Regions from separate parts of the Constrictibacter sp. MBR-5 genome, predicted to be linked through region 2. Evidence: predicted binding sites of a transcription regulator. Region 2 holds the regulator's gene; each other region holds the start of a gene.

Region 1 (7,306 bases), on a different contig from region 2:
ACGAACCGGCGGAAATCCGCCGCGTCCAGGCACAGCAGTTGGCTGTAGCCGATCGAGACGACGTCGGCCACCCGCGGCTGCCCGAGCACGAGGGCCATCTCGCCGAACACGTCGCCGGTCGCCAGTCGCACCGGCCCCCCGGGCAGGCGGACCTCGAGGCTGCCGGCGGCGACGAGATACATCGCGTCGCCGCGCTCCCCACGCCTCACCACGGACTCCCCGGGTGTCGCCAGGATCGGCCGCAGCATCCGCGCCAGACGCTCGAGCTGCGATTCGGTCAGTTTGGCGAACATCGGCACCCGCCGCACCATCTCGGCCAGCTTGAAGCCGAGGTCCAGTGCCGGTCGTCGCCGGATGGCGTCGCGGCGGGCGCGCAGGTCGGCCTGGAGATTCTCGAAGACCTCGCGGCTGATCAGCGCCTCTTCCCGCTTGAGCTGGTACTGCCGATCCTCGAACCGCAATGCGGCACGGCCGAGATGCTGCACACCCAGCGCCGTCGCGTAGACGGGATACTGAAGCTCCAGCGCGGCGAGCGCCCGCTGCACGGCCTCCATGCGCTCGGCGAGCCGTGCCGCGATCTTCTCGCTGGCGTCGGCGCCGAGCACCGGGCGGATCGAACGGTCGTTGAACTGGCGCGCCTCGCGCAGCACGAGGCGCTGGATCAGCAGCATCTCGAACCAGTCCGCCAGTTCCGATGCCAGCGGCCGGCTCCACCCCAACCGCCGATGCAGCCACAGGGCAAAGCGCAGGCGGCGGCCGATGCGGGCCGCTCCCGCCACGGCGTAGCCCTCGACGCCCTCGACTTTCACACGGTCCGCAAGGGCGTCGGCGCCGGCCACCAGGATCGCGACGAGACGGCGCGAGATGGTCTGCTGCTCGAAATGGTCGAGATAGGCTTCCCGTTCGCGTGTCACGAGGGTGAGCAGACCGACCTGGATCCGCACGGGCAGCGGAATGTCGACGCCTCCCGCGCCGGCTTCGGACGCCGGCCGCGTCGTCGACACCACCTTGTCGACCAGGCCCGGTTCGAGCCCGTAGTCGCGTGCCACCTCGGTCACCCGGTCACGCAGCCCGACGAGCGACAGGCCCATCACCCGATCGCGCAACGCCCGCTCCACCGGATCGAGGCGGTCGAGGCCGAGCAGGCGCAGCAGCGGCCCGAGGGTCGGCGCGTTCAGGAACAGCGTCAGGAGCACGAAGCCGATCGCCGCGATGGCGACGAAGCGGCGGATCTCCTGCGGCACCGCCATGTTCTCGCTGATCGCGATCGCCAGCACCATGGTGACGGCGCCGCGCAGGCCACCCCACAGAATGACCGCCTTGTAGCGGTTGCTGACCGGCTGAACGAGGCGCAGGGCGGAGAGAAGCGGCAGCGGCCCCCAGAGGACGAGGGCCCGCGCCAGGATGGCGGCGACCGCCAGCAGCGCGATGAATCCCAGATCGCTCAGCGACGCCTCGGACAGCACGCGCGACGCCACCATCGAGGCCATGATGAAGATGAGCGAGGTCGCCCAGAACTCGATCTTGCTCCAGGCCTGGATGAGCGAGCGCCAGTTGGCGGGCGAGAGGCGCAGCGGGCCGTAACTCGCCATGACGACGGCGGCGGTCGCGACCGCGACCACGCCGGAGACCTGGAAGTAGAGTTCCGCGATCACGTAGGACAGGTAGGCCAGCGCCACCGTCAGCGTCGTCTCCGCCGTGAGTGCGCCGCCCATGCTGGGCAGCAGCCCGCAGATGGCGCGCGCCAGGACGAAGCCGACGGCGATACCGCCGGCGAAGCTGGTGAAGAATGCCATGGCGCCGGCACCGAAGCTGGGTGCAGCGGTGCCGGTGACGAAGGCGAGCAGGATCGAGAAGAGCGCGATGGCGGCAGCGTCGTTGAAGATGCTTTCGCCTTCGACCAGGACACTGAGGCGCCTGGGCGCGCCGAGATCGCGGAAGATGGCGACCACCGCGGCGGGATCCGTCGTCGCGATGATCGAGCCGAGGAGCAGGCACGGCACGATGCCGAGCGGCGACAGCCAGCCGAGCAGAAAGCCGACCACCCCGGTGCAGACCACCACGGCGACGACCGCGAGCAGCAGTACGGCCGCGATCTCGTCGAAGAGGCGGCGGACATCGAGATTGAGCCCGGCGGAGAAGAGCAGCGGCGGCAGGAAGATGGCGAGGAAGGCCGGCGCGGAGATGCCGAGATTGCCCAGGCCGCGGACCAAATCGTCGCCCATCATGCTGCCGCCCGCGTCCTGGCGGACCATCACCACCAGACCGAGAAGCAGGCCGAGGGCGGCGAGAAGCACGCTGTGCGGGATGCGCAACCGTGCCGCGACGGGCACCGATACGCTCACCGCCACCAGGAGGGCGGCCACCGCAAGGACAGGCGTCAGTATCTCAGGCATCGGCTGGGGACCAGCTGCTCCACACGTCACCCTTCAGCCCGCGGCCGACCGCCCTCATGGCAGTCCGGCGCAAAGGCCTGTCACAAATCCGTAACCGCAGTATAAAAGTATGGTCACAGCGGCCGTTTAAGAGACCGCGATCACACGCCACGGGAGGCTCTGAATAACATGATTCGCAAATCGCTGCTGCTAGCCGCAGGCATTAGCGCTTTCGCGTCGCCGGCGTTCGCCGCGACCGAGATCCAGTTCTGGCACGCCATGGGCGGCTCGCTGGGCGAGGAGATCCAGGCCATCACCGAGGAGTTCAACGCCTCGCAGGGCGATTGGAAGGTGAACGCGGTCTACAAGGGCAACTACACGGAAACGATGACCGCCGCGATCGCCGCGTTCCGCGCGAAGCAGGCGCCGCATGTGGTCCAGGTGTTCGAAGTCGGCACCGCGACGATGATGTCGGCCGCCGGCGCCGTCTACCCGATCCACGAACTGATGAAGTCGGCGGGCGAGACGTTCAGCGAGGACAAGTTCGTCCCCGCGGTGGCGTCCTACTACACGACGCCCGAAGGCAAGATGCTGTCGATGCCGTTCAACAGCTCGACGCCCGTCATGTTCTACAACAAGGACGCCTTCAAGAAGGCCGGCCTCGACCCCGAGAAGCCGCCGAAGACCTGGCCCGAACTCGTCGAGATGTCGAAGAAGATGATGTCGTCGGGTGCCACCCAGTGCGGCTTCACCACCGGCTGGCAGTCGTGGGTGCAGCTGGAGACCTTCTCCGCCTGGCACAACGTGCCGTTCGCGACCAAGGAGAACGGCTTCGGCGGCCTCGACGCCGAGCTGGCCTTCAACAAGGGCCCGGCGCTGAAGCACATTCAGAACATGGCCGAGTGGACGAAGGACAACACCTTCAAGTACGGCGGCCGCCGCGGCGACCCCAACCCGCTGTTCGTCAACGGCGAGTGCGGCGTTCTCTTCAATTCGTCGGCCTATTACAACGGCTTCAAGAAGTCGATCAAGTTCGACTGGGGCGTGGCCGAACTCCCCTACTATCCGGACGTCCAGGGCGCGCCGCAGAACACCATCATCGGCGGCGCCACCTTCTGGGTGCTGAAGGGCGCACCGCAGGACGAGTACAAGGGCGTGGCGCAGTTCATGAGCTTCGTCTCGAAGCCGGAAATCCAGGCGAAGTGGCACCAGAACACGGGCTACGTCCCGGTGACGACGGCGGCCTACGAGATGACGAAGAAGACCGACTACTATCAGAAGAACCCCGGCGCCGACGTCGCCATCGCGGAACTCAGCAAGAACGCACCGACCCCCAACTCCAAGGGCGTGCGGCTCGGCAACTTCGTCCAGATCCGCGACCTGATCAACGACGAGCTCGAGAACATCTGGGCCGGCAAGAAGACGGCACAGCAGGGCCTCGACGATGCGGTGGCGAGCGGCAACCGCCTGCTCCGGCAGTTCGAGAAGGCCAACTGAGACGTCGGCTGGCGACATGAAGACCGCGGTCCACCGTCGGGTGCGACGTGACGTCCGCGTATAGCAAGGATGCCGTCGGGACAGTCCCGACGGCATTCTCTTTCGATTCCGTCCGGCGAAGGGTCGGCCGATGCTGAAGCGCGTGCATTTCCGTTCGCCGGTGCTGCCCTACCTGCTGGTGGCGCCGCAGATCGCCATCACGCTGATCTTCTTCATCTGGCCGGCCGCCCAGGCGCTCTATTTCTCGGTGCAGCGCCAGGACGCGTTCGGCCTCTCGGTCGTGTTCGTCGGACTGGAGAACTTCGTCGACCTGTTCGACGATCCGCTCTACCTGAACGCGTTCGAGGTCACGGTCGTCTTCAGCCTCGCGACCGCCGCCCTGTCGATGGGCCTGTCGCTGCTCCTCGCCGTGATGGCCGACGGCGCGCTGCGGGCACGAACGGGCTATCAGTCGCTGCTGATCTGGCCCTATGCCATCGCGCCGGCCGTCGCCGGCATCCTGTGGCTGTTCATGTTCAATCCGACGGTCGGCATCCTCGCCTACGTCATCCGGGCCTTCGGGGTCGACTGGAACTATCTGCTGCGCGGCGACCAGGCGATGGTGCTGGTGATCGTCGCCGCCGCCTGGAAGCAGATCAGCTACAATTTCCTGTTCTTCCTGGCCGGGCTGCAGTCGATCCCGCGCTCGCTGATCGAGGCGGCCGCCATCGACGGCGCCGGGCCGGCGAAGCGCTTCTGGACGATCGTCTTCCCCCTGCTCTCCCCCACCACCTTCTTCCTGCTGGTCGTGAACGTCGTCTACGCCTTCTTCGACACGTTCGGCATCATCCACGCGGTGACCCGCGGCGGGCCGGCCCGGGCGACCGAGACGCTGGTCTACAAGGTGTTCAGCGACGGCTTCATCGGGCTCGATCTCGGCGGATCGGCCGCGCAGTCGGTGATCCTGATGGTCATCGTGGTGGGGCTGACGGTCGTCCAGTTCCGCTACGTCGAGCGGCGGGTGCAGTACTGATGGTCCAGAACCGCCCCCTCCTCGGCCTCCTGCGGCACCTCGTGCTGCTGGCCGGCGTCGCCATCGTGATGTTCCCGATCTACGTGGCGCTGGTCGCGTCGACGCACACCGCACCCGACCTCCAGAGCACCTTCCCCGGCTGGTTCGGCGACCAGCTCGTCGAGAATTACGGCACGGTGCTGAGCAGCGGCATGCGATCCGCCGGTGGTGCGCCGGTCGGCACGATGATGTTCAACAGCCTCGTGATGGCGCTGACGATCGCGATCGGCAAGATCGCGATCTCGCTGATTTCCGCGTTCGCCATCGTCTATTTCCGCTTCCCGTTCCGCATGGGCTTCTTCTGGATCATCTTCCTGACGCTCATGCTGCCGGTCGAGGTGCGCATCCTGCCGACCTACGAGGTGGTCGCCGGCTTCGGCATGCTGGACACCTATGTGGGCCTCACCCTCCCGCTGATCGCGTCGGCGACGGCGACCTTCCTCTTCCGCCAGTTCTTCCTGACCGTGCCGGACGAACTGACCGAGGCGGCGCGGATCGACGGCGCGGGGCCGATGAAGTTCTTCAAGGACATCCTGCTGCCGCTGTCGCGCACCAACATCGCGGCGCTGTTCGTGATCCTCTTCATCTACGGCTGGAACCAGTATCTCTGGCCGCTGCTGATCACGACGCGCGAGGACATGTACACCGTCGTCATGGGCATCCAGCGGATGGCCAACGTCGACGAGGCGCTGATCCAGTGGAACCTCGTGATGGCGACGGCCATCCTGGCCATGCTGCCGCCGATCCTGGTGGTCGTCGGCATGCAGCGGCTGTTCGTCAAAGGTCTCGTCGAGACGGAGAAATAGGCCGATGGCCGGAGTACAGCTCAGCGGCGTTCGCAAGGTCTACCCCGGCGGGGTCGAGGCGATCCGCGGCATCGACCTGGAGATCGCCGACGGCGAACTCGTCGTCCTGGTCGGCCCGTCCGGCTGCGGCAAGTCCACCCTGCTGCGCATGGTCGCGGGGCTGGAGGAGATCAGCGACGGCGAGATCCGCATCGGCGAGCGGGTGGTGAACCGGCTGGAGCCGGCCGACCGCGACATCGCCATGGTGTTCCAGAACTACGCGCTCTACCCGCACATGAGCGTCTACGACAACATGGCCTACGGCCTGCGTAACCGGAAGACACCGAAGGCGGAGATCGACCGGCGGGTGAACGAGGCGGCGCAGATCCTGGGGCTGGGCGACTTCCTGAAGCGGAAGCCGCGGCAGCTTTCGGGCGGCCAGCGGCAGCGAGTCGCCATGGGCCGGGCCATCGTGCGCGAGCCGGCGGCCTTCCTGTTCGACGAGCCGCTCTCCAACCTGGACGCGAAACTGCGCGTCCAGATGCGCCTGGAGATCAAGCGCTTGCAACAACGGCTCGGTACGACGAGCATCTACGTGACGCACGATCAGGTCGAGGCGATGACCCTCGGCGACAAGCTGGTGGTGATGCGGGACGGAATCGCGGAACAGGTCGGCACGCCGATCGAGGTTTACGAACGTCCCGCCACCGTTTATGTCGCCGGGTTCATCGGTTCGCCCGCAATGAATTTCCTGCCCGGACGGGTGGACGGCGGCTCGATCGCCCTCGACGAGGGGCCCGTGCTGCCGCTGCCCCATGGAGCGGGCGGCGTCGAACAGGGCAGACCGGTGACCCTGGGCATCCGCCCGGAGCACATCGTCGCGGGAGAAGAACATGATCAAGAAGCGGCGCACTTCGCGATGACGGTGGACATCATCGAGACGTTGGGCGCGGACACTCTCATCTACGGCCCCGTCACCGCCAGAGGCGACGTCATCACCGTCCGCACGGCCGGACAGCGCAGGTTCCGGCAGGGCGACAGCATCCCCTTGGAAGTCTCGCTCGACCATCTGCACGTCTTCGATCCCGAGACCGGGCGGAGGCTGATTTGAACGGGGGACGCGAACCGCGCTACCGCGAGATCGCCGAAGTCCTGATCGAGGAAATCCGCTCCGCCAAATATCCGGTCGGCTCGATGCTGCCGCCGGAACTGGACCTGTGCGAGCGATTCCAGGTCAGCCGCTTCACGATGCGCGAGGCGCTTCGGCGGCTGCACGAACTGGGACTCGTCAGCCGCCGCCGCGGCGCCGGCACGACGGTCGAGGCGCTGGAGACGCCGCAGCCCTATACGCAGTCGCTGAAGACGCTCGACGAGCTGCTGCAGTATCCGCCGGAAACGATGATCACGCTGCGCGGCAGCAAGAAGATCAAGGCGGACCGGCTGCTGGCGCAGACGCTCGGTTGCCAGCCGGGCGACCGGTGGACACGGATCAGCCTCACCCGCGGGCTCGCCGACAGCGACCTGCCGATCTGCTGGAACGACATCCACATCCTCCCCGAGTATGGCGAGGTCGCCAAGCATGTCGGCGGCCAGGGCCG
Region 2 (7,306 bases):
CTGGCCCTGCGCCAGCCGATGGCGAGCGACCTGCGCAACATCGTCGGCTCCATCCGGATCGCCGCCGACCTTGAGCGCATCGCCGACTATGCGGCGAACGTCGCGAAGCGGACCATCGCGCTCAACCAGAACGCCCCCGTCGAGCCGGCGCGTGCCATCCCGCGCATGAGCCGCCTGGTCGCGGCGATGATCAAGGATGTGCTCGACGCCTATGTCGACCGCGACGTCGCCAAGGCGATCGACGTCTGGGGCCGCGACATCGAGGTCGACGACGCCTATTCCAGCCTCTTCCGCGAACTCCTCACCTACATGATGGAAGATCCGCGGAACATCACGGTGTGCACGCACCTGCTGTTCATCGCGAAGAACATCGAACGCATCGGCGACCACATCACCAACATCGCCGAGACGATCCATTTCGCCGTCTCCGGACAGCGCCTCGTGCAGGCGCGGCCGAAGACGGACGAGACGCCGTTCGCGGCGCATCCTGGCGACGCCCCCGCCGGCGCGGCCGAGTCGAAGGACGACTGACGATGCAGCCTCTGGTCCTGATCGTCGAGGACGATCCCGGCCTCGTCGAACTCCTCAAGTACAATCTGGAGAAGGCGGGATTCGGCACCGCCATCGCCCGCGACGGCGAGGAGGCGATGGTCGTTCTCGCCGAGCGTACGCCGGATCTCGTGCTGCTCGACTGGATGCTTCCGATCACTTCGGGCATCGAGGTCTGCCGGCGCATCCGGCGCCAGCCGGGCACCCGCGACCTGCCGATCATCATGCTCACGGCGCGGGGCGAAGAGGGCGACCGGGTGCGCGGGCTGGAGAGCGGCGCGGACGATTATGTGACGAAGCCGTTCAGCCCGAGCGAACTGGTGGCGCGCGTGCGCGCGGTCATCCGCCGCGCCCGCCCTGGCGTCGACGCGGAGCGGCTGGAGTTCGCCGACCTCGCCATGGACCTGGTCGCGCATCGGGTCACGCGCGGCCAGCGCCGGGTGCATCTGGGGCCGACCGAATTCCGCCTGATGCGCTACTTCCTGGAGCATCCCGGCCGGGTCTTCTCGCGCGAGCAGCTGCTGAACGCCGTCTGGGGGCACGACGTCTATGTCGAGCCGCGCACGGTCGACGTGCACATCCGCCGCCTGCGCAAGGCTATCAACGAGGCGGGCGAGCCCGACATCATCCGCACCGTGCGCGCCGCCGGCTATGCCCTCGACCAGCCGGAAGAGACGGCTGACGCCTGACCGCCGGCTTCGGGCCGCCGATCAGACGCGCGTCAGGATCACTGCGGCGGTCACCGTCAGCGGGCAGAGAATGGTACTGCCGACGACGATCGCCGAGGCGAGATCGGGGTCGCAGTCATACTCGCGGCACAGCATGGCCAGGAGAATCGCGGCCGGGATCGACGATCCGACCAGCAGGAGGTCGGCCAGCGGACCGCCGGTTCCCAGGAAGAACAGTGCGATTCCCGTCGCGACCGGTGCGGCCAGGAGGCGCAACGCGATTCCGGCACCCAGCAGACCGCGGGCGGTGAACGCGGCGCCGGCCGCGAGTTGCGCGCCGATCGCCGTCAGCGACAGCGGCGTGGCGGTCGCGCCCATCAGTTCGACCGGATAGCCGATGACCGTCGGCAGTCGCCAGTCGAGCGCGTTCAGCGCGAGGCCGAGGGCGACCGCGGGGATGAGCGGCGTACGGAAGGCGTTCAGCACGAGGCCGATGCCGCGCGCGCGACCGGCGGTCAGCAGCGGCGGTGCCACGGCGAGCACCAGCATGACGTGCAGGCTGGTCATGACGGCCTGGTGCATCACCATGTCGGCGCCGAAGGCGAGTTGCGCCAGCGGGATGCCGAAGTTGCCCGAGTTGGGGAAGGCGGCGGCCAGCGCCAGGATGCCTCGCGCGAAGGGCGGGGCGCCCATGGCACGGCCGACCAGCCAGCCGAGCGTCAGCAGGCCGAAGAACTGCACGACGGTGAAGGCAACCGTGAACTGCACCTCGCCGACCGGCAGGTCGGCTTTCGAGAGGCTGTCGACGAAGAGTGCGGGCAGCGCGCCGTAGATCACCACACGGTTCAGCGTCGTGACGTCGAAGCCGAGGCGTCGCTGGCCGAACCAGCCGAACACCATCAGGAGGATGATCGGCAGGGTGACCTCGGTGACGACCTCGAAGAGCAGCGCCATCGGTCTTTCCCGATCCGCCCCGACCCTGTCGGTGCCGCGTCGGCTCAGTCGGCGTCGGCGGCCGTGCGGTTCTCGATCTGGGCGGCGCGGCGCTGGCCGTAGACGGAACGGACGGCGGCGTAAAAGTCCAGGCTCCGTCGTCGCACGGCGTCGAGTTGGCCGAGGCTGCGGTAGCGCGAGTCGACGGCGTTGAGGCCCGCAGCCACGTAGCTCGCCGTTTCGAGGTCGGCCTCCTCTGCGGCGATTCCGACCGGGTCGATATACCAGTCGATGCCGCGGCCCGCGGCGTCGCGCAGGTTGGACGGGCCGAAGATCGGCAGCACCAGATAGGGGCCGTCGCCGAGACCCCATACCGCCAGCGTCTGGCCGGCGTCCTCCTCGTGATACGGCAGGCCGTAATGGTCGCCCGCGAGGTCGAACAGGCCGCCGACACCCAGGGTCGTGTTCATCAGGAAGCGGCCGTACGTGATCTGGGCGCGGTCCCACTCGCCCTGGGCGATGTCGTGGATGAGCGTGATCGGGCTCTTCAGGTTGTTCACGAAGTTGCGCACCGCCGTCTTGCCGACGTCCGGAACGATCTCCCGATAGCCGACCGCGGCCGGCCGCAGGATGAACGTGTCCAGCGTCAGGTTCATCGCGAAGACGTGCCGGTTCAGCGGCTCCAGCGGGTCGCTGATCTCCCCGGCGGACTCGAAGCTGGGTTGCGTCGAGGTCGCGCAGGCCGCCGATGTCAGCGTCAGCGCGAGCGCCAGGAAGAGCCGCGCACCGGGCGCGCGGAGGAGCGAACGAAGGGGACTCATGCTGGCCTCCTGCCGGCCTCGGTGCGCCACCATGGGGCGCCGGACGGGATTGGATGTCTCGAAGAACGGGCGCGCGGCGGCGTCACTTCAGCGGCGACACGGCGGTCGGGAGCATGATCACCGACTGCATCTCCGCCAGCATCGCGGTGCCCTTGCCGAGAAACGCCTGCCAGTCCGGGTCGCGCAGGGCGGCGTCCCGGGCATCGCGACGCTCCAGAAGGTCCCGATAGGCCCACAAATGCGCCACGGAGTTGGGGTCCGGGGACTCCACGGTCCAGGCGCAGACGTTGGCCGAATATTTCTCGCGGACCGGCATGATCGCCTTGAACAGCTCGGACCACGGCTTCACCGCTCCGGCATTGGCGCGATAGATCCGCAACTCATAGACGTTGCCCGCCTTGGCGGGCGCCTTGAACGGCAGGAAGGCGTTCATGAACCGGATCTCCTGGCGCGCCAGCAGCGGCCGGATCTTCGACGTGAAGCCATCGGTCCAGTCCCGGTTCTGCGACAGTTCGGCCCGCAGCCGGGTGCGCTCCTCGTAGCTCTCATATTCCCAGAGATGCCAGACTTGGTTGAGTACGCCGATCTCGGCGGTCCAGGAGCCGAGCCGCTTGCCGTAGCGGTCGCCGCGCACCTTCGAGCCGACTTCCTCCGAAAGCTTGAGATATTCGGGCATCTTGCCCGGCACGAAGGTGTAGGTGCGCAGTTCGTAGAGCATGCGTCTTCCTCGCGGGGTCGCAACGACGGCGCAGCATACACGCCTCCTGCCCGCGGGGGCAGGGGACTCGCGTGCGGATCGCGTAGGTATACCGCTCTTGCATCCGCGTGCGGACCGCGGCCTATTAGGTCGCCTCCGCAAGGGTGATCGCATCATGCCCGCTACCACACCCGCCGGCGCGCTCGCCGGCATCCGTGTCGTCGACCTGACCCGCGTGCTCGGCGGGCCGTACTGCACGCAGATCCTCGCCGATCACGGCGCCGAGGTGATCAAGGTCGAGCCGCCCCAGGGCGACGAGACCCGCGACTGGGGTCCCCCGTTCAACGAGGGCCGCGCCGCCTATTTCGAGGGCGTCAACCGCAACAAGCGCTCGCTCGGCCTCGACGTGTCCAAGCCCGAGGGCAAGGCCGTGCTGCTGCGCCTGCTCGAGACGGCCGATGTACTGATCGAGAACTTCAAGCCGGGCAGTCTGGAGAAATGGGGCCTCGGCTACGAGGAAGTGCTCTCGAAGCGCTTCCCCGGGCTCGTCCACTGCAGCGTGACGGGCTTCGGGCCCGACGGCCCGCTCGGCGGCTTCCCGGGCTACGACGCCGTCATCCAGGCGATGTCAGGCATGCTCAGCGTCAACGGCTCGCCGGAGAGCGGTCCGGTGCGGGTCGGCACGCCGATGGTCGACATGGGCACCGGCCTGAACGCCGTGATCGGCATCCTGATGGCGATCATCGAGCGCGGCCGTTCGGGGAGGGGCCAGCATCTCGACGTGACCCTCTACGACTGCGCCGTGTCGCTGCTGCATCCCCAGGGCGCGAACTATCTGATGTCCGGCAAGGCGCCGGTCATCACCGGCAACGCGCATCCGAACATCTATCCCTACGACGTGTTCCAGTCGGGAACGAAGCCGGTGTTTCTCGCCATCGGGAACAACGGGCAGTTCCGCCGCCTGTGCGCGGCGATCGGGGCGCCGGAGCTGTCGGACGATCCGCGCTATGCGGACAACGCCCTGCGTTCGGAGAACCGCGCGACGCTGAAGCCCGCGATCGAGGCGAAGCTGTCCGCTCTCGACGGCGACGAGCTGTGCGATCGGCTGCTCCGCGAGATGGTGCCGGCCGGCCCGGTCAATGCGATCCCCGAGGTGATGACGGCGCCGCACACGGTCCATCGCAAGATGCGGGTCGAACTCGACGGGTATCAGGCCACCGGCATTCCGGTGAAGATGAGCCGCACGCCGGGCTCGGTCCGCGCGAAGCCGCCGGAGTATGGTGCGGACGGCCGCGACGTGCTGCATCACGCCGGCTATACCGACGCCGAGATCGCCAAGCTGATCGACGGCGGCGTGGTCCTGGAGCGGCGCAGGACCTCCTGACGCACCGGCATCCGCGCGGCATGGGCAGCCGCTGACCGGCGACGAGGGTGCGGGCGGCCTATTCGGCCGCCTGCCGTTCCGGCTGCGTCTCGCGGGCGGCGTCCTGGGCGAACAGTTCTTCCAACTCCTCGGCCGCCTGCTTCGCCAGATAGATCAGGCGCTGCTCGTCGGTGTGGTGCTTCTGCGACCGGCGCAGATGCTCGATGTCGTGCTCACGGAAGGTCTCGACCGCGCGTGCCGCCTCGCCGTCGGTCAGGCCGACGCATTCCAGTACCTGGCGCGCCATGACCAGGCTGGAGTGGAACGTCTCGCGCTCGATCAGTTCGATGCCGAGATCCATCAGCCGGTAGGCGTGGCGGCGGTCACGGGCGCGCGCGTAGATCGGCAGGTCCGGAAAGTGTTCGCGGACCACCCGCGCCGTCGCGAGTGAGCGCTCCACGTCGTCGACGGTCAGGACGAAGGCGCTCGCCTTGTCGATGCCCATCGCGCGGAGGATGTCGAGGCGAGAGGAGTCGCCGTAATAGACCTTGGCGCCGAACCGTCGCATGAAGTCGATCTGCTGCGGGTTCGACTCCAACGCGGCGAACGGGATCTTTTTCGCCACCAGGATGCGCCCGATCATCTGCCCGACGCGGCCGAAGCCGGCGATGATCACCAGCGGCTCCTCGCGCGGCGGCGTGTCGTATTCGGGGCGGTCGCGCGCGGTGCGGCGGGCATCGAGGGCCTCCACCGCGATGTACAGCAGCGGCGTGGTCAGCATCGAGACCGAGACGACCAGGATGACGATGTCCGCCGTGCGTTGGTCGAGGATGTAGGCGCCGACCGCCGCCGACAGCAGCACGAAGGCGAACTCGCCACCCTGGGAGATGACGGTCGCCAAGCGCAGCGCGGCCATCGGCGCCATCTTCGTCCGCCGGGCGAGACCATAGATCGCCGCGGCCTTGATGGTCACCAGCCCTGTGACCAAACCCAGGATCGCCAGCGGCATCTCGGCGAGGAGGCCGAGATTGACCGCCATGCCGACGGCGATGAAGAACAGGCCGAGCAGCAGGCCCTCGAACGGCTCGATATGCACCTGCAGGGCGTGCCGGTACTCGGAGTCTGCCAGCAGCACGCCCGCGATGAAGGCGCCCAGCCCCATGGAGAGGCCGGCCCATTCCATCAGCATCGCAGCACCGACCACCGTCAGCAGCGAGAGCGCGATGAAAACTTCGTTGGTGTCGGCGCGCGCCACGACGCGCAGGGCGTATCGCAGGCCGTAGCGCCCGAGAACCACCAGTGCGGCGATCGCCACGAGCGCCTTGGCGACGTCGCCCCATTCCGGCGCCGCCTCGCCCACCGCCAGCAGCGGCAGCAACGCCAGCATCGGTATGACAGCGATGTCCTGCAACAGGAGGATCGAGAAGGCGCCGCGGCCATGCCGTGTCGCCAACTGGTTCTTCTCCGCCAGGATCTGCAGGGCGAAGGCGGTGGACGACAGCGACAGGGCGAACCCGAGCACCAGCGACTCGGCGATCCCGAGGCCGAGAACCAGACAGGCCCCTACCAGCGGTACCGTCGTGACGAGCAGCTGCCCGACGCCGAGTCCCAGGATCTGCCGCCGCATGATCAGCAGGCGCCGCGGCTGGAGTTCCAGGCCGATCAGGAACAGCAGCATAACGACGCCGAACTCGGCGAAGTGCAGGATCGAATCGACATCGTAGACGAGGCCGAAGCCGAAGGGGCCGATCGCGACCCCGGCGACGAGGTAGCCGATCACCGCGCCCAGCCCGAGCCAGCGGGTGATCGGCACGGCCACCACGGCCGCCGCGAGGAAGATCGCCAGTTCGACGAAGGTAAGGCTCACGACATGCTTCTTTCCGGATCCGAGCGCCTTCTCGGCCGGAAGCAGCATAGCATGCCCTTTCGGACCGCCTCACGGTCTCCCGTCAGGCGGGCCGCTGCTCCTCCGCGGGTGCGGCGAGTGTCCGGGCCACGAGACCGGTGTCGTAGTACTCGGTGAAACGCACGATCTTTCCGTCGCGTACCCGGAGGATGTCGGCCTTCTCGGCAGCCAGCGGGAGGCCGTTCGTCCGCAGCCGGGCCGTGATCCGGGCGACGACCGCGGCGCGGTCGCCTTGGACGATGATGTCGAGGACTTCGAACGTCTCGACGGCGACCGTCTCGGCCACCCGTGCAAAGAACTGCCCGACCTGATCATGCCCGGAGAACCGGCCAGCCCAGGGGAGCGCATCGTCGGCGCCCTGTGATGTCC
Region 3 (7,306 bases), on a different contig from region 2:
GCCGTTCGAGGTCTTCGCGGCTTCACCCAACTCGGACAGCGACATCGCACCGACGCGCGGAATGTCTCGCTCGATCATGAAGCGTCTGAGCATTTCGCCGGTTCTCCTCTCGATGAAGCCGGAGGATGCCCGACGCCTTACTTGTTCATAAGAGGGTGTTCATGACATTGTTCATGGGCTAACCGGCCATGGCGGGTGACGCATGTTCCATGTGACCGTCCTGTTCCTGAACGGCGGGTGCGCATCGACAGCCATCCTGCCGACCGAGATATTCCGGTTTGCCGGCGTGTTCTGGAACCTGTTGCGCGAGACTCGCGTCGAGCCGGCGTTCCGCGTCACGACGGCTTCGGCGGACGGCCGGGCGGCGGTCATGGATCGTCTCGTGTCGATTTCGCCGGCCTGTGCCGTCGCGGATGTCGAGCGCCCGGATCTGGTGTTCGTGCCCGCCGGCGGTCTCCCGGTCGAGGATCTGGTCGAGACCGGCTATCTGATCGACGAGGTGATCGCGCGCAACGCGGCCATCGTGCCGTGGCTGCGGCGCTGGGCTGACGACGGGGCACGCATCGCCGGCGTCTGCTCCGGCGTCGCACTGATCGCTCAGGCGGGCCTTCTCGACGGAAAGCAGGCGACGACGCACTGGGCTCTGGACGCGGTCTACCGCGACCGCTTTCCGAACGTGGATTGGCAGACCGACCGGTTGATCACCGACGCCGGAGACGTCTACTGCGGCGGCGGCATCAATGCGGCCGCCGATCTCGCGCTCTATCTCGTCGAGAAGTTCGGCTCGCGTGCGATTGCGCTGGAATGCGCGAAGTCCCTGCTGATCGAAATGCCGCGAGCGCTGCAACTCACATTCGCCCAGGGCGGCCTGCGCCGGCCGCACGGGGATGCTGCCATCGCCAGTGCGGAGGACTGGCTCCACGCCAACTTCACGCAACCGGTAAACCTGGAGGCGCTGGCGGCGCAACTGGCGATGAGCCCGCGGAACTTCGTCAGGCGCTTCAAGACTGCCACCGGCCACACGCCGCGCGAGTACCTTCAAGGGCTACGTGTCGCTGCGGCAAAGCATCATCTGGAAACCGGCCGGCGCACCGTGCAGCAGGTCTGCGATGCCGTCGGCTACCGCGATCCCATCTTCTTTCGCAATCTCTTTCGGCGCTATACGGGCCTGTGTCCGGCGCGCTATCGGGAGCGTTTCGGCGCATGGGCGCCCATCGCTCCGGCGGCGGGGCGAGCCAAGGCTCAACGGGAGCGGGCGAGCTCGCGTTCGATGCTGTAGAGCGTGCTGGCGCCAAAGCCCTTCAGGTCGACCTCGGCCTGCGCGCGACAGTCGAAGTCGTTGGCGATCAGCGCGTGCGTGGCTGCACAGCAGAGGATCTGCATCGGTTCGCACACCGCTTCGATCCGTGACGCCAAGTTCACGCCCGGTCCGAAGATGTCATAGACGTACTTCTGGATGCCGACGATCGATCCCACCACGGGTCCCGTGCCGACGCCGATGCGGCAATGCCACGTCTCCGGATGGGCGTCGTTGCGGCGCTCGATGTAGCGCTTCATGCGCAGGGCGGCACGGGCGACGTTGTGAGCGTGTTCCAGGCTGGCTTCGGGCAGCCCGGAAACCGCCATGTAGGCGTCGCCGATGGTCTTGATCCGCTCGCAGCCGAACAGTTCGACGATGCGGTCGAAGGCCGTGAAGATGTCGTTGAGCTCGGTGATCATCGCCGCGGGTTCGCGCGAGATCGCCATCTCCGTAAAGCCCACGAAATCGAGCATCAGGATCGAGGCATGGTCGAACCGCTGCGGCGTCACCGTGCCGTAGTCCTTCATCTCCTCGTAGACCGAACGGGGCATGATGTTGAGCAGCAGTTTCTCGACGCGGTCCTTCTCCCGCTGCAGCTCCCGCGTGTGCTTCTCCGACATGTGCGAGTAGGATTCGAGCATGTATTCGGCTTGCTTCTGCTTCGAGATGTCGCGGCATTCCACCAGCATCCGCCCTTCGCCGTCCTGCGGCAGCGCGCGGATGTCCGCTACCACGGGCACCGGGCGGGCGTTGCGAGTTTCGACCTCGAGTGCAAGGGAGCGGCCCGCGCGGATCCGCTCCGCCGCCATCGCCGCGTCGAAGCCGGGCAGGCGATCCTGCAACGTTCCAGGGTCGGCAGGACTCGGCGGAAACCACTGGAAGAACTTGGCGTTCTCGAACGTCACACGCCAGTCGGCATCGACAACCGCCACGCCGGTGCCCAGCCCCTGCAGCAGGCGCGCCAGGACGGCAGAATCAGTAGGAGTGCTGGCGCAACCGGCATCGTCGGCCATGACACCCTCAGCGCCGTGCGACAATGAAGTTCTTGCGCCGGACGATCTCGGCAATGACGGTGCTCACGTCTCCCTCTGCTAGCCCGAACTCCTCGAGCGTTTCCTTCAAGAGGCTGACCGCCTCCAGGAAAGCCTCCTCGGTGATTCCGAGCCGGGCGTGCACCTTCTCCAGTACTTCGTCGTCGTAACTTGCCGGACCACCTGTGACCGTGGCGACGAACTTCGTCTGGTGGTCGATCAGCATGCGCATGTCCGTATGCGCGAAGTACGGGGCGGTTACCGGTGACTCGAGCATCTTGTCGTAGAAGGCGGTTACGATCCGGTTGATCTTGGCGAACCCGCCGTAGCGCTCGAAGATCGTCCTCGCCATTGCGCCCTCCCGCAAAGGACTTTTCGTTAACGCCCACGCATGATGGCCGACGCACGAGCGCTCTGGATCGTGTCATAGCATAATGCCGTCGCGATAGAGCCTCGTATGTCCGGTCAGCTTCCGCTGGGACCCCTGGCGCGGTATCGTGCGGTATCCGTACAGGTGCAACCGGGGGCGTTCCATGGGTCATCGCGGCATGAAGTTCGGCATCTTCCTCGCCCCTTTCCACCGCCTGGGCGAGAACCCGACCCTGGCCATGGCGCGCGATGTCGAGCTGCTCGAGTGGCTGGACTATCTGGGCTACGACGAGGCCTGGATCGGCGAGCATCATTCGGCCGGCTGGGAGATCATCGCGTCGCCGGAACTGATCATCGCGGCGGCGGCAGAGCGCACCAAGCACATCAAGCTGGGCTCCGGCGTCACCTCGCTGCCCTACCACAACCCGCTGCTGGTGGCGCAGCGCTTCGTCCAGCTCGATCATATGACCCGTGGCCGGGTGATGCTCGGCTGCGGTCCCGGTGCGCTCACGTCCGACGCCTACATGCTGGGCATCGAGCCGTCGACCCAGCGGCCGCGCATGGAGGAGGCGCTCGGCGTCATCCTCGAACTGCTGCGCTGCGAGGAGCCGGTCACGAAGAAGACCGACTGGTTCGAACTGCGCGACGCGCGCCTGCATCTGGCGCCCTGGTCCGACCCGCGCTTCGACATCGCCGTCGCCAGCACCATCACGCCGTCGGGCATGATGGCGGCCGGCAAGTTCGGCGTCGGCGTGCTCTCGATCGGCGCCGGTCTGCCGGGCGGGCCGCAGAAGATGGCCGAGCAGTGGAAGATCGCCGAGGAGACCGCGGCGAAGCACGGCCAGACGGTCAGCCGCAAGGACTGGCGCATCGTCGTCACGGCGCACCTGGCCGAAGACGACGAACAGGCCCTGCGCGAGGTCAACAAGGGCGAGCGGCTGGAGACGGTCACCTATTTCGAGGACACGCTGGGCCGCCCGCCGGGCCGCTCGGACGATCCGCTGCGCGAGGGGGTGGCGATGGGCTCGACCCTGGTCGGCACGCCGGAGACGGTGATCAAGGGAATCGAGCGGCTGATCGGCTACAGCCAGGGCGGGTTCGGCGGGATCATGTTCCGCGCGCACGAATGGGCGACGCGCGAGCAGACGATGCGCAGCTACGAACTCTTCGCGCGCTACGTCATGCCGCGGTTCCAGGGATCGCTCGACATGCCCGCCGCGTCGAACGCCTGGGCGATGGAGAACCGCAAGCAGGTGTTCGGCCCCTATGTCGCCGCCGTGAAGCGGGCCTTCACCGATGTCGGCCGCGAGGTCCCGGAAGGCTTCGCAGCCCGAACCGCCGGCGCCCGCGACGTGGAATAGCCGGGAGCGGAGTAGGCGGGGCCGGGAAGCAGCCATAGGGCAGAATCTCCCGCTAGCGGTTGAACGGTCGGCCGCCCGTAGGCATTGTCCGCCGTGACGATTTTGTGACGGTGGCGGATGCCGAACGGCGATAGGACGGGCGGCGGCAGGCTGCAGGGCGAGGGTTGGGACAGGCCGCTCCCCGAGCGCCCGCTGGCGCGCAAGGCGACGCCGCTCGACAAGGACCTGAAGAAGATCGCGCGCCTGGAACGGGCGACGGTCGAGACGGCGCGGTCGAGCACGCGCATCGGCATCGCGCTGCTCTTCATCCTCGCCGTCTGCGCCTACGTCGCACTGAAGGGCGACGCGTTCGACAACACCGCCATCGTGCTGGTGGCAGGTGTCGTCGGCGCGTACATGGCGCTGAACATCGGCGCCAACGACGTCGCCAACAATGTCGGCCCGGCGGTCGGCGCCCAGGCGCTGACCCTCTCGGGCGCGCTCGTCATCGCGGGGATCTGCGAGACGGCGGGCGCGCTGATCGCCGGCGGCGACGTGGTCGCGACGGTGTCGCGCGGCATCGTCGATCCGGCGGGCTTCGCCGATCCCGATGCGCTGATCCTCGGCATGCTGTGCGCTCTGCTGGCGGCCGCCCTGTGGCTCAATCTCGCCACGTGGCTCGGCGCTCCCGTCTCGACCACCCATGCCATCGTCGGCGCAGTGGCCGGCAGCGGCATCGCGGCGGCCGGAATGGATGCCGTCAACTGGCCGGCGATGGGCAAGATCGCGGCGAGTTGGGTGATCTCGCCGGTGCTCGGCGGCCTGATCGCGGCGGGGATCCTGCTGATCATCAAGTTCACCATTCTCTACCGGCCCGACCGCGTGGCGGCGGCGAAGCGCTGGGTGCCGATCCTCGTCGCCGTCATGGCGTCTGCCTTTTCGGTCTACCTGGTGATGAAGGGGCTCCAGCGACTCTGGAAGCCCGGCCCCGCCGCCCTCGGCCTCATCGGCCTCGGCGCCTTCGGCCTCGCCTGGGGGGCCGTTCACCCGATGGTGACGCGCGCTGCGGTCGGCCTGGACAACCGACGCAAGTCGGTGATGCAGCTTTTCACCGTGCCGCTGATCTGCTCGGCCGCGCTGCTGTCCTTCGCCCACGGGGCGAACGACGTCGCCAACGCCGTGGGGCCCCTGGCCGCCATCGTCGGCGTCTCATCGTCCGGTACGGTGGCGATGCAGGTCGCCATACCTTTCTGGGTGATGCTGGTGGGCGCGGCGGGGATCACGCTCGGCCTCGCCCTGTTCGGGCCGCGGCTGATCCGCACCGTGGGCACGAAGATCACCAGGCTCGACCGGGCTCGTGCATTTGCGATCGCGCTGTCGGCGGCGATCACCGTCATCGCCGCCTCCTGGCTCGGTCTGCCGGTCAGTTCGACCCACATCGCGCTCGGCGCGCTGTTCGGGGTGGGGTTCCTGCGCGAGTGGCTGGACCGGCGCCGCAAGCGCGGCCGGATCCGGCGGGCACAGCCCCTGCCGCAATGGGCCGCCGACGGTCTCGCCCGGGCCGAGGGTGCTGCCGGACTGGAGGACATGCTGCGGGCGGAGAAGGTCAAGAAGGCGCGGAAGCGGCGCCTCGTCCGGCGCAGCCACCTGCTGTCGATCGCGGCGGCATGGGTGATCACCGTTCCGATGACGGCGGTCCTGGCGGCCGGCCTGTACGCCTTCGCCCGTGCCGCCTGGGCCGGTTAGACGGGGTCAGCCGATACCGAAGCGCAGGACGCTGCGTTCGAGGCGGGCGCTGAGCCACGGGCGCAGGCCGTGCAGGAAGCCGAGCGGCCCTGCCGCGTCGAAGCGCCAGTCGGCTCGTGCGAGACCCAGGCGGCCCGTCGCCCGCAGGCGCGCAATGACCGGGGCTCCGCCGCCGGCATCGAGACTGCGCTGGACCGTCCGGAGGGAGAAGCCCTGCCGCCAGGGCAGGGTACGCCCCGGTAGAATATGCAGGGCGGCAATTGGCTGTCCCTGCGCGTCTGTGACCTCGGCGCCGGTTTCCGGTGTGCCCGAGAAGCGGCCGGCCTTCTTGGGAATGCTCCACAGCGCCCGGCCACCGGCGATCGACGCCGGATGATCGACCCAGATGTGCGTGATCGCGATCGCCGGAACGCGTGGCGCGCGCAGCACCACGCCGCACAGGGCCTCTCGATAGGCCAGGACGCCACTGGGCGCATAGAGCGCCCAGCCCGTTACGACCAATGCGCGCCCGGCGATCGTCGCTGGGATGGCGTCGGCGGCAAGGAGCGGGACCGTCGCCCGCGGCACCAGCCAGATCGAAGCGTAGAGGTCACCTACCAGCCGCCAGGGCGGCGGCGGGTAGGGCGGGCCCTCGGCATCCCGCAGCCAGCCGGCGGGCCTCGGCGCTCCGCCGTCCGGCGGGTTCTCTTGCCCGGTACCGCGACCCGGACCGAGGTTCGACATCCTCGACCGGCGGCGCCGGGCGTCAGCCGGGAATCAGCTGGCCGGCGAGCGCGCTGATGCCGATGCCGAAGACGGCGGCACCGGCCAGACGCGGGGCCAGGGCGGGCATCGTCCAGTGAGAGCGCGAGGCGAGCAGGGCGACGCCGACGCCGATCGCCGACTGCACGGCGGCGAGGCCGGCCAGATAGGCCCACAGCGCCGTGGGCTCGGCTCCGACGATCGATTCGCCGTAGGCGTAGCCGTGGAAGAGGCCTGCCACGGCCAGGATCGGCAGCCAAAGGCTCCGACCGGCGTGTGCACCGCCGCGTGCGAGCAGCACGCCGGCGAGCACGACGCTGGCAGCGACGACGAGTTCCACCAGCGGCAGGTCGAAGGCCTGAAGATGCAGCACGACGCCGCCGATCGAGGCCGCCACGAAGAGAATCGGAAGCCAGAGCCCGAGCCCGGCCGCGCCGGCGACGATACCGGCCGCGAGGATGAAGGCGAGATGATCGAGACCGATGACCGGATGGGCGAGGCCCGACAGCAGCCCCTGAGCCATCGTCGAGGGCAGCATCCCGTCCATCGCATGGTGCGCCTGGGCGGCAGTGGCCGTCAGACTGAAGGCCGCAGTGGCCGTCAGAAGGCGGGAGGTCTGTCGGAGCATGGGCTTCCTTTCCGGCAAGGTCTGCGACGGCGACCGAGGGCCGTCTCCCGTTCTTTTTGTCACGGCAGGCGCCGCACCGGAAGGACCATCCGTCCCTGCGAAGGCGCCCCGGGGGCGGCTATCGCTGCATCCAGCTACGGCGGTTCGGCGC
Region 4 (7,306 bases), on a different contig from region 2:
ATCGCGCACGAGGCCGGCATCGACTTCGACCTCGACGCCGTGGCCGAGATCTTCAAGCGCACGCCCTACATCACCGACCTGCAGCCGGGCGGCAAATACGCCGCCAAGGACATGTGGGACGCGGGCGGGATCCCGGCGCTGCTGAAGGAACTGCTCGACGCCGGCTTCCTGCACGGCGACTGCATGACCGTCTCCGGCAAGACCCTGGCGGAGAACATGGAGAGCGTGCGCTTTCGCGACGACCAGAAGGTCATCCGCCGCGTGAAGGACGCGATCACCCCGACGGGCGGCGTCGTCGGCCTCAAGGGCAACCTCGCCACCGACGGCGCGATCGTGAAGGTCGCCGGCATGGAGAAGCTGACCTTCTCCGGCCCCGCCCGCTGCTTCGACTGCGAGGAGGACGCGTTCGAGGCGGTGATGAAGAACAAGGTCCAGGCGGGCGACGTTATCGTCATCCGCTACGAGGGTCCGAAGGGCGGTCCCGGCATGCGCGAGATGCTGTCGACCACCTCGGCGATCTACGGCAAGGGCCTGGGCGAGAGCGTGGCCCTGATCACGGACGGCCGCTTCTCCGGCGCCACCCGCGGCTTCTGCATCGGCCATGTCGGGCCGGAGGCGGCTGTCGGCGGCCCGATCGGCCTGCTGAAGGACGGCGACGTCATCACCATCGACGCGGTGAAGGGCACGCTCGACGTTGCCGTCTCCGACGCCGAACTGGCCGAGCGCCGCAAGTCCTGGCAGCCGCGTACCCCCGACCTGCGCTCCGGCGCCATCTGGAAATACGCCCAGACGGTCGGCCCGGCGAGCAAGGGCGCGGTCACCCATCCGGGTGCCGCGGCCGAGATCAAGTCCTACGCCGACATCTGATCTTCCCTCCGGAGCGCGGGCGGGACGCCTGCGCTCCGTCCCCTCACGCCCTACAACGGCTTGACCGCCCGGCGTTCGTCGCTACCTTCCGCCGCACTCGGAAAGGCAGGGCGATATGGGTGCGGATCGGGATCTGGCGATGCAGGCGCGGGCTTGGCCGTTCGAGGAGGCGCGCAAGCTGCTGGCCCGGTTCGAGAAAGCGCCGCCCGAGAAGGGCTACGTGCTGTTCGAGACCGGCTACGGCCCTTCGGGCCTGCCGCACATCGGAACCTTCGGCGAGGTCGCCCGCACGTCCTGGGTGCGCAACGCCTTCGCGTGCATCTCCGACCTGCCGACGCGCCTCTTCGCCTTCTCCGACGACATGGACGGGCTGCGCCGCGTGCCCGATAACGTCCCGAACAAGGAGATGATGGCGCAGCATCTCGGCAAGCCGCTGACCGCAGTGCCGGATCCGTTCGGCACGCACGAGAGCTTCGGCCACCACAACAACGCCCGCCTGCGCGTCTTCCTCGACCGCTTCGGCTTCGACTACGAGTTCCAGAGCGCCACCGACTGCTACCGCTCGGGCCGCTTCGACGCGGCGCTGTTGGCGGTGCTGCGCAACTACGACGACGTGATCAAGGTCATCCTGCCGACCCTCGGGCCGGAGCGCCGGGCGACCTACAGCCCGTTCCTGCCGCTCTGCCCGAAGACCGGGCGCGTCCTGCAGGTGCCGATCGTGGCACGCGACGTCGACGCCGGCACCGTCGTCTACGAGGACGAGAGCGGGGCGAAGGTCGAGGTGCCGGTCACCGGCGGCCATTGCAAGCTGCAGTGGAAGGCCGACTGGGCGATGCGCTGGTATGCGCTCGAGGTCGACTACGAGATGTCCGGCAAGGACCTGATCGACTCGGTCCGCCTGTCGTCGCAGATCTGCCGCGTCCTCGGCGGCCGGCCGCCGGTCGACCTGACCTACGAGCTCTTCCTCGACGAGAAGGGCGAGAAGATCTCGAAGTCGAAGGGCAACGGCCTGACGGTCGACGAGTGGCTGACCTACGCGCCGCCGGAGAGCCTCGCGCTCTTCATGTTCCAGAAGCCGAAGGCGGCGAAGCGCCTCTATTTCGACGTGCTGCCGCGCGCCGTCGACGACTACCGCACCTGGGTCGACAAGGCGCCCGCCATGGAGCCGGCGGCGCTGCTGGAGAACCCGGCCTGGCACATCCACGCCGGCGACATCCCGACGCTCGACCGCGCCGATCTCAGCTATACGATGCTGCTGAACCTCGCCAGCGTCTGCAACGCCGAGGACAAGGCGGTGCTGTGGGGCTTCATCAGCGGCTACGCGCCGGAGGCGACCCCGGCGACGGCGCCGATGCTCGACAGCCTCGTCGGCTATGCGCTGAACTACTACCGCGACTTCGTGAAGCCGAAGAAGAGCTACCGCGCGCCGACCGAGCAGGAGCGCGCGGCGCTGCTGGACCTGCGCGCCGCCCTCGCGGCGCTGGCCGACGATGCGGGCGCCGAGGCCTTCCAGAACGAGGTCTACGAGATCGGCAAGCGCCACGGCTTCGCCAACCTGCGCGACTGGTTCAAGGCCCTCTACGAAGTCCTGCTCGGCCAGAGCGAGGGCCCCCGCATGGGCTCCTTCATCGCCCTCTACGGCCGCGCCGCCTTCGTGACGCTGCTGGACAAGGCGCTGGCTGGCGAGGCGCTCGCCGGGTGAGGGGACCTACGGTCGCTCCTCACGGCCGCATGAACGAATGATCCTCCTCGTCCGCGATGTTGCGGGCGATGAAGGTCATCTCGTCGGCGACTTCCTGGGGCGAGCGGTCGCGGCCGAGGACCTCGGCGGCGACGTCGAGCAGCGTGCGGCCGACCTGGTCGGCGGCGATGCCGTTGGCGGCGGCCTCGGTCAGGGCGGCGTCGACGTGGCGGCGGACGATCTCGAACGGTGTGGGCATGGCTGGCTCCCCCAAAACAACGTTGTTCGGCTCACCGTAGGCCGTCGGCGGCGAACCTGCACATGAGACAGTTGGTCGCCATGCCCCGGGTGCCTCCTCAGTCCGCCGACTGGAGCCGGCTGGCGCGCAGCGCGCCGGTCTGCTCCAGCAGCGGATAGGCCACCGACGTGACGTGGCTGTTGATTCGCTTCAGGTCGCGGATCACGTCCAGGTGCAGGCTGCTGCTCTCGATCGACTCCGGCCGGCCGGCGCGCAGGCGGCCGATATGGCTCTCGGCCGCGGCGCGCTCGGCGTCGCGGATCGCGACCTTCTCGTTCAGTAGCCGCCGGGCGAGGTTGACGTCGCGCGACATGAAGACGTTGAGCGCCAGCTGCAGATTGTCCAGCACCCGGGCGTGGAAGGCGCTGATCTCGGCGAAGCCCGCCTCGGAGAACAGCATGCGGTGGCGGATCTTCTTGCGCGCCAGTTCCATCAGGTTCTTGTCGATGATGTCGCCGACATGTTCCAGGTTGGTCGTGAAGGTCAGGATGTCGGTCATGCGCCGGCTCTCGTCCTCGTCCAGGCCGGCCTGCGACACGCTGGTGAGGTAGAGCTTGATCGCCTCGTTCAGGCTGTCGACCTGGTCGTCCTCCGCCTCGATCGCCTGGGCCAGCTTGGCGTCGTCCGTGCGGAAGACGTCGATGCTCCGCCGCAGCATGTCCTCGACGAGGTCGCCCATGCGCAGCGTCTCGCGCGCCGCGGCGGCGAGCGCCACGGACGGCGTGTCGAGCGCGTCGTCGTCCAGGTAGCGCGGCCGCTTCGCATCGTCCGGCGTCGCCCGCGCCGGGAAGAGTCGCGCGCAGCCTGCCGCGACGATGCCGACCAGCGGCAGGAAGACGAGCGCCGAGGCGATGTTGAACGCGGTGTGGAAGTTGGCGACCTGGCGCGCCGGATCGGCGTCGATCGCCGCGATCCACGGCCCGATCCACGCGATGAGCGGCAGCAGCAGCAGCCCGGCCACCGCGCGCGTCGCCAGGTTGCCGGCGGGGACGCGGCGGGCCACCGGCCCGGCGCTCCAGCCGACCGCCAGGGGTGCCAGGGCGCCGCCGATGTTGGCGCCGATCACGAAGGCGAAGGCGAGCGGCTCAGGGATGACGCCGTGCAGCGTCCACGACATCACCAGCAGCACGATCGCCAGGCTGGAATGCGACAGCCAGGTCAGCGCCGCGGACACCAGCACGGCGAGCAGCGGTTCGTCGGCGAGCGGTGCCAGCACGAGCTGCAGCGTCGGCGAATCGCGCAGCGGTGCGGAGCCGGCGCCGATCAGGTCGAGCGAGACGAGCATCAGCCCGAGCCCGATCATCATGCGCCCGATGTGCCGCCAGCGGCCGGAGCCGACCGCGCTGAACGAGACGAAGCCGGCGATCAGCAGCAGCGGCGCCAGCCAGTCCAGGCCGAACGACAGGATCTGCGCGACCACCGTGGTGCCGATGTTGGCGCCCAGCATGATGGCGAGCCCGGCGGTCACCGCGATCGCGCCGCGCTGGACGAAGGAGACGAGGAGGAGGGCGGTGGCGGTGCTGCTCTGCAGGACGGTGGTGACGGCGACGCCGGTCAGCAGCGCCGTCACGCGCGTGCCGGTACCCTTGGCGATCGCCCGGCGCAGCGCCGCGCCGAAGGCGCGGGTCATACCGGTGCGGACCATCCGCACGCTCCACAGCAGCAGAGCGACGCCGCCGGCGATATGCAGGAGCGTGTCCGTAGCCTTCATCCCCTTTCGTGTGCCGCCGTCACGGCCATGCCGGACGGCCCGCATCCGCGACTGTCGTACCGGTCGACGCCCCTTTCAGCAATCGGCGGCATCGATCGGCGTCATCATACTGTCATCGGTCTTTCACGCCGCTGTAGCGTTGCACTAGGATGAAGGGAGGGAGATGCAACGCTCGAAAAAGGGCTGAACGATCATGTCATTGAAGACGACCCTCATGGCCGCCCTGGTTGGCGGCCTGGGCCTGATGGCGGCCGCCGCGACGCCCGCCGCCACGCCCGCGCTGGCCGCCGACCGCGAATGCCCGAGCAAGCTGGGAGACCGCTACTGCGACTGGGACGGCGACCTCGTCGCCGACCTGCCGCTGGACCGGAAGGACTGGATCGATCCCGGCACCCTGATCTTCGCCTACACGCCGGTCGAGGATCCCGCCATCTACGCCAAGGTCTGGGACGGCTTCCTGGCACATCTGGGCAAGGTCACCGGCAAGCGCATCCAGTTCTTCCCGGTCCAGTCCAACGCCGCACAGCTCGAGGCGATGCGGTCGGGCCGCTTGCACATCGCCGGCTTCAACACCGGCAGCAACCCGATCGCCACCACATGCGCCGGCTTCGTGCCGTTCGCCATGATGGCGTCGAAGGACGGCTCCTTCGGCTACGAGATGGAGATCATCGTCCAGGCCGACGGCCCCATCCAGAAGGTGGAGGACCTGAAGGGCAAGAAGGTCGCCTTCACCTCGCCCACGTCGAATTCCGGCTTCAAGGCGCCGTCCGCGCTGCTCAAGTCCGAGTTCGGGCTGGAGGCCGAGAAGGACTTCACCGCGGAGTTCTCCGGCAAGCACGACAATTCGATCCTCGGCGTCGCCAACAAGGACTATGACGCGGCGGCGATCGCCAACTCGGTCATGAAGCGCATGGTCGACCGCGGCGTCGTCGATGCCGCGAAGATCCGCACGGTCTACAAGTCGCAGACCTTCCCGACCACCGGCTACGGCCATGTCTACAACCTGGACCCGACGCTGGCGGCGAAGGTGAAGCAGGCCTTCTTCACGTTCGACTGGGAAGGTTCGGAGCTGAAGAAGGAGTTCAAGGCGGAGGATCGCTTCATCGGTATCCGTCACAAGAACGATTGGGACATCATCCGCAAGATCGACGCTGCGCTCGGCGTCTCCTACGAGTGCAAGTAGTCCGCCCGTGCTGCGCATCGAGGGACTGGTCAAGCGCTATCCGACCGGCGATCTCGCTCTGAAGACCGTCGACCTGACCGTCCCCGACGGTCAGGTCATGGCGCTTATCGGCCCGTCCGGCGCCGGCAAGAGCACGCTCATCCGCTGCGTCAACCGGCTGGTCGAGCCGACGGGCGGCCGCATCTTCCTGGGCGACCGCGAGGTCACCGGCCTGGGGATCGGCGCGCTGCGGCGCGTGCGCCGGCGCATGGGCATGATCTTCCAGGAATATGCCCTGGTGGAGCGGCTGTCGGTGATGGAGAACGTCCTCTCCGGCCGGCTCGGCTATGTCGGCTTCTGGCGGAGCTGGTTCCGCCGTTTCCCGCAATCGGACGTCGACGAGGCGTTCCGCCTGCTCGGCCGGGTCGGCCTCGACCACATGGTCGACAAGCGGGCCGACGCGCTTTCCGGCGGCCAGCGCCAGCGGGTCGGCATCGCCCGGGCGCTGATCCAGCAGCCGGACCTGCTGCTCGTCGACGAGCCGACGGCCAGCCTCGATCCCAAGACGTCGCGCCAGATCATGCGGCTCATCCGCGAGCTCTGCGCCGAGCGCGGGCTGGCAGCGATCATCAACATCCACGACGTGATGCTGGCGCAGATGTTCGCGCAGCGGATCGTCGGACTGCAGGCGGGCGAGATCGTCTATGACGGCCCCCCGGACGGCCTCACCGCCGACGTCCTCACGCGCATCTACGGCGAGGAGGACTGGTCGCAGACGATCCGGCCGGCGGACGAGGACGGCGAGGAAGGCGACGACGGCGTGGAAGGGGCCGCGACGGAACGTCATCGCCATGCGCCGGTACTCGATCCCGAGCGACTCGCGGGGATGACATGACCACCCCCGTCGCGGCGGGTGCCGTGGCCGGCGGGGCGCCGCGCCGCTGGCGTCCCCCGCCGATGATCGCCGATCGACGGCTGCGCTGGGCGCTCGGCCTCGGCGCCGCAGTCTATCTGGCGCTGGCGCTCGGAACGCTGGAGATCAACTGGGCGCGCGTGTCGGAAGGGCTGCCGCGCGGCGCACGCTTCGTCGCCGCCTTCTTCCCGCCCGACTTCGCCAGCCGCTGGGGCGACATCCTCGACGGCATGCTGGAAAGCGTGTGGATGACGATCGCCGCGACGGCGGTCGGCATCGCGCTCTCCATCCCGCTGGCGCTCGGCGCCGCGCGCAACATAGCACCCCGGCCGATCTACTACGCCTGCCGCTCCGTCGTCGCATTGTCGCGTACCTTCCAGGAGGTGATCCTGGCGATCTTCTTCGTGAAGCTGTTCGGCTTCGGCCCCTTCGCCGGCTTCATCACGCTGGTCGTCGCGACCATGGGCTTCTATGCCAAGCTCCTCGCCGAGGACATTGAGGACATGGATCCCGGCCAGGCGGAGGCGGTGCGGGCGACCGGCGCCTCCTGGACCCAGTGGCTCAACTACGCGGTCCTGCCGCAGGTGATGCCGCGCATGATCGGCCTCGCCGTGTACCGGCTCGACATCAACTTCCGCGAATCGGCGGTGATCGGCATCGTCGGTGCCGGCGGC

What was found. Region 2 encodes PhoB, which activates phosphate uptake and scavenging genes when phosphate is short. Its sites were predicted from a motif close to TNTCATAAAACTGTCA; they were not measured.
Region 1: a site for PhoB is predicted at 2,475-2,490, ahead of ugpB (sn-glycerol-3-phosphate ABC transporter substrate-binding protein UgpB). Genes of this name have one in related genera too.
Region 3: a site for PhoB is predicted at 4,156-4,171, ahead of ABIE65_RS10775 (inorganic phosphate transporter). Genes of this name have one in related genera too.
Region 4: a site for PhoB is predicted at 4,657-4,672, ahead of phnD (phosphate/phosphite/phosphonate ABC transporter substrate-binding protein). Genes of this name have one in related genera too.

Annotation. Positions count from the first base shown of each region.
Region 1 is NZ_JBEPTK010000001.1:676,093-683,398, forward strand. It holds gene ABIE65_RS03220 (cation:proton antiporter) at 1-2,396, opposite strand, end outside; gene ugpB (sn-glycerol-3-phosphate ABC transporter substrate-binding protein UgpB) at 2,565-3,872, shown strand; gene ugpA (sn-glycerol-3-phosphate ABC transporter permease UgpA) at 4,003-4,884, shown strand; gene ugpE (sn-glycerol-3-phosphate ABC transporter permease UgpE) at 4,884-5,729, shown strand; gene ABIE65_RS03240 (sn-glycerol-3-phosphate import ATP-binding protein UgpC) at 5,734-6,819, shown strand; gene ABIE65_RS03245 (GntR family transcriptional regulator) at 6,816-7,306, shown strand, end outside.
Region 2 is NZ_JBEPTK010000007.1:128,443-135,748, reverse strand. It holds gene phoU (phosphate signaling complex protein PhoU) at 1-531, shown strand, start outside; gene phoB (phosphate regulon transcriptional regulator PhoB) at 534-1,238, shown strand; gene ABIE65_RS15930 (AEC family transporter) at 1,260-2,171, opposite strand; gene ABIE65_RS15925 (MlaA family lipoprotein) at 2,216-2,971, opposite strand; gene ABIE65_RS15920 (NIPSNAP family protein) at 3,054-3,689, opposite strand; gene ABIE65_RS15915 (CaiB/BaiF CoA transferase family protein) at 3,844-5,052, shown strand; gene ABIE65_RS15910 (monovalent cation:proton antiporter-2 (CPA2) family protein) at 5,111-6,946, opposite strand; gene ABIE65_RS15905 (nuclear transport factor 2 family protein) at 6,981-7,306, opposite strand, start outside.
Region 3 is NZ_JBEPTK010000004.1:156,927-164,232, reverse strand. It holds gene ABIE65_RS10800 (DUF4242 domain-containing protein) at 1-93, opposite strand, end outside; gene ABIE65_RS10795 (GlxA family transcriptional regulator) at 203-1,279, shown strand; gene ABIE65_RS10790 (adenylate/guanylate cyclase domain-containing protein) at 1,243-2,313, opposite strand; gene ABIE65_RS10785 (group I truncated hemoglobin) at 2,321-2,683, opposite strand; gene ABIE65_RS10780 (LLM class flavin-dependent oxidoreductase) at 2,880-4,061, shown strand; gene ABIE65_RS10775 (inorganic phosphate transporter) at 4,179-5,786, shown strand; gene ABIE65_RS10770 (acetoacetate decarboxylase family protein) at 5,793-6,509, opposite strand; gene ABIE65_RS10765 (HupE/UreJ family protein) at 6,532-7,155, opposite strand.
Region 4 is NZ_JBEPTK010000001.1:36,393-43,698, reverse strand. It holds gene ilvD (dihydroxy-acid dehydratase) at 1-867, shown strand, start outside; gene ABIE65_RS00220 (lysine--tRNA ligase) at 983-2,569, shown strand; gene ABIE65_RS00215 (hypothetical protein) at 2,589-2,807, opposite strand; gene ABIE65_RS00210 (Na/Pi cotransporter family protein) at 2,905-4,557, opposite strand; gene phnD (phosphate/phosphite/phosphonate ABC transporter substrate-binding protein) at 4,751-5,740, shown strand; gene phnC (phosphonate ABC transporter ATP-binding protein) at 5,748-6,614, shown strand; gene phnE (phosphonate ABC transporter, permease protein PhnE) at 6,611-7,306, shown strand, end outside.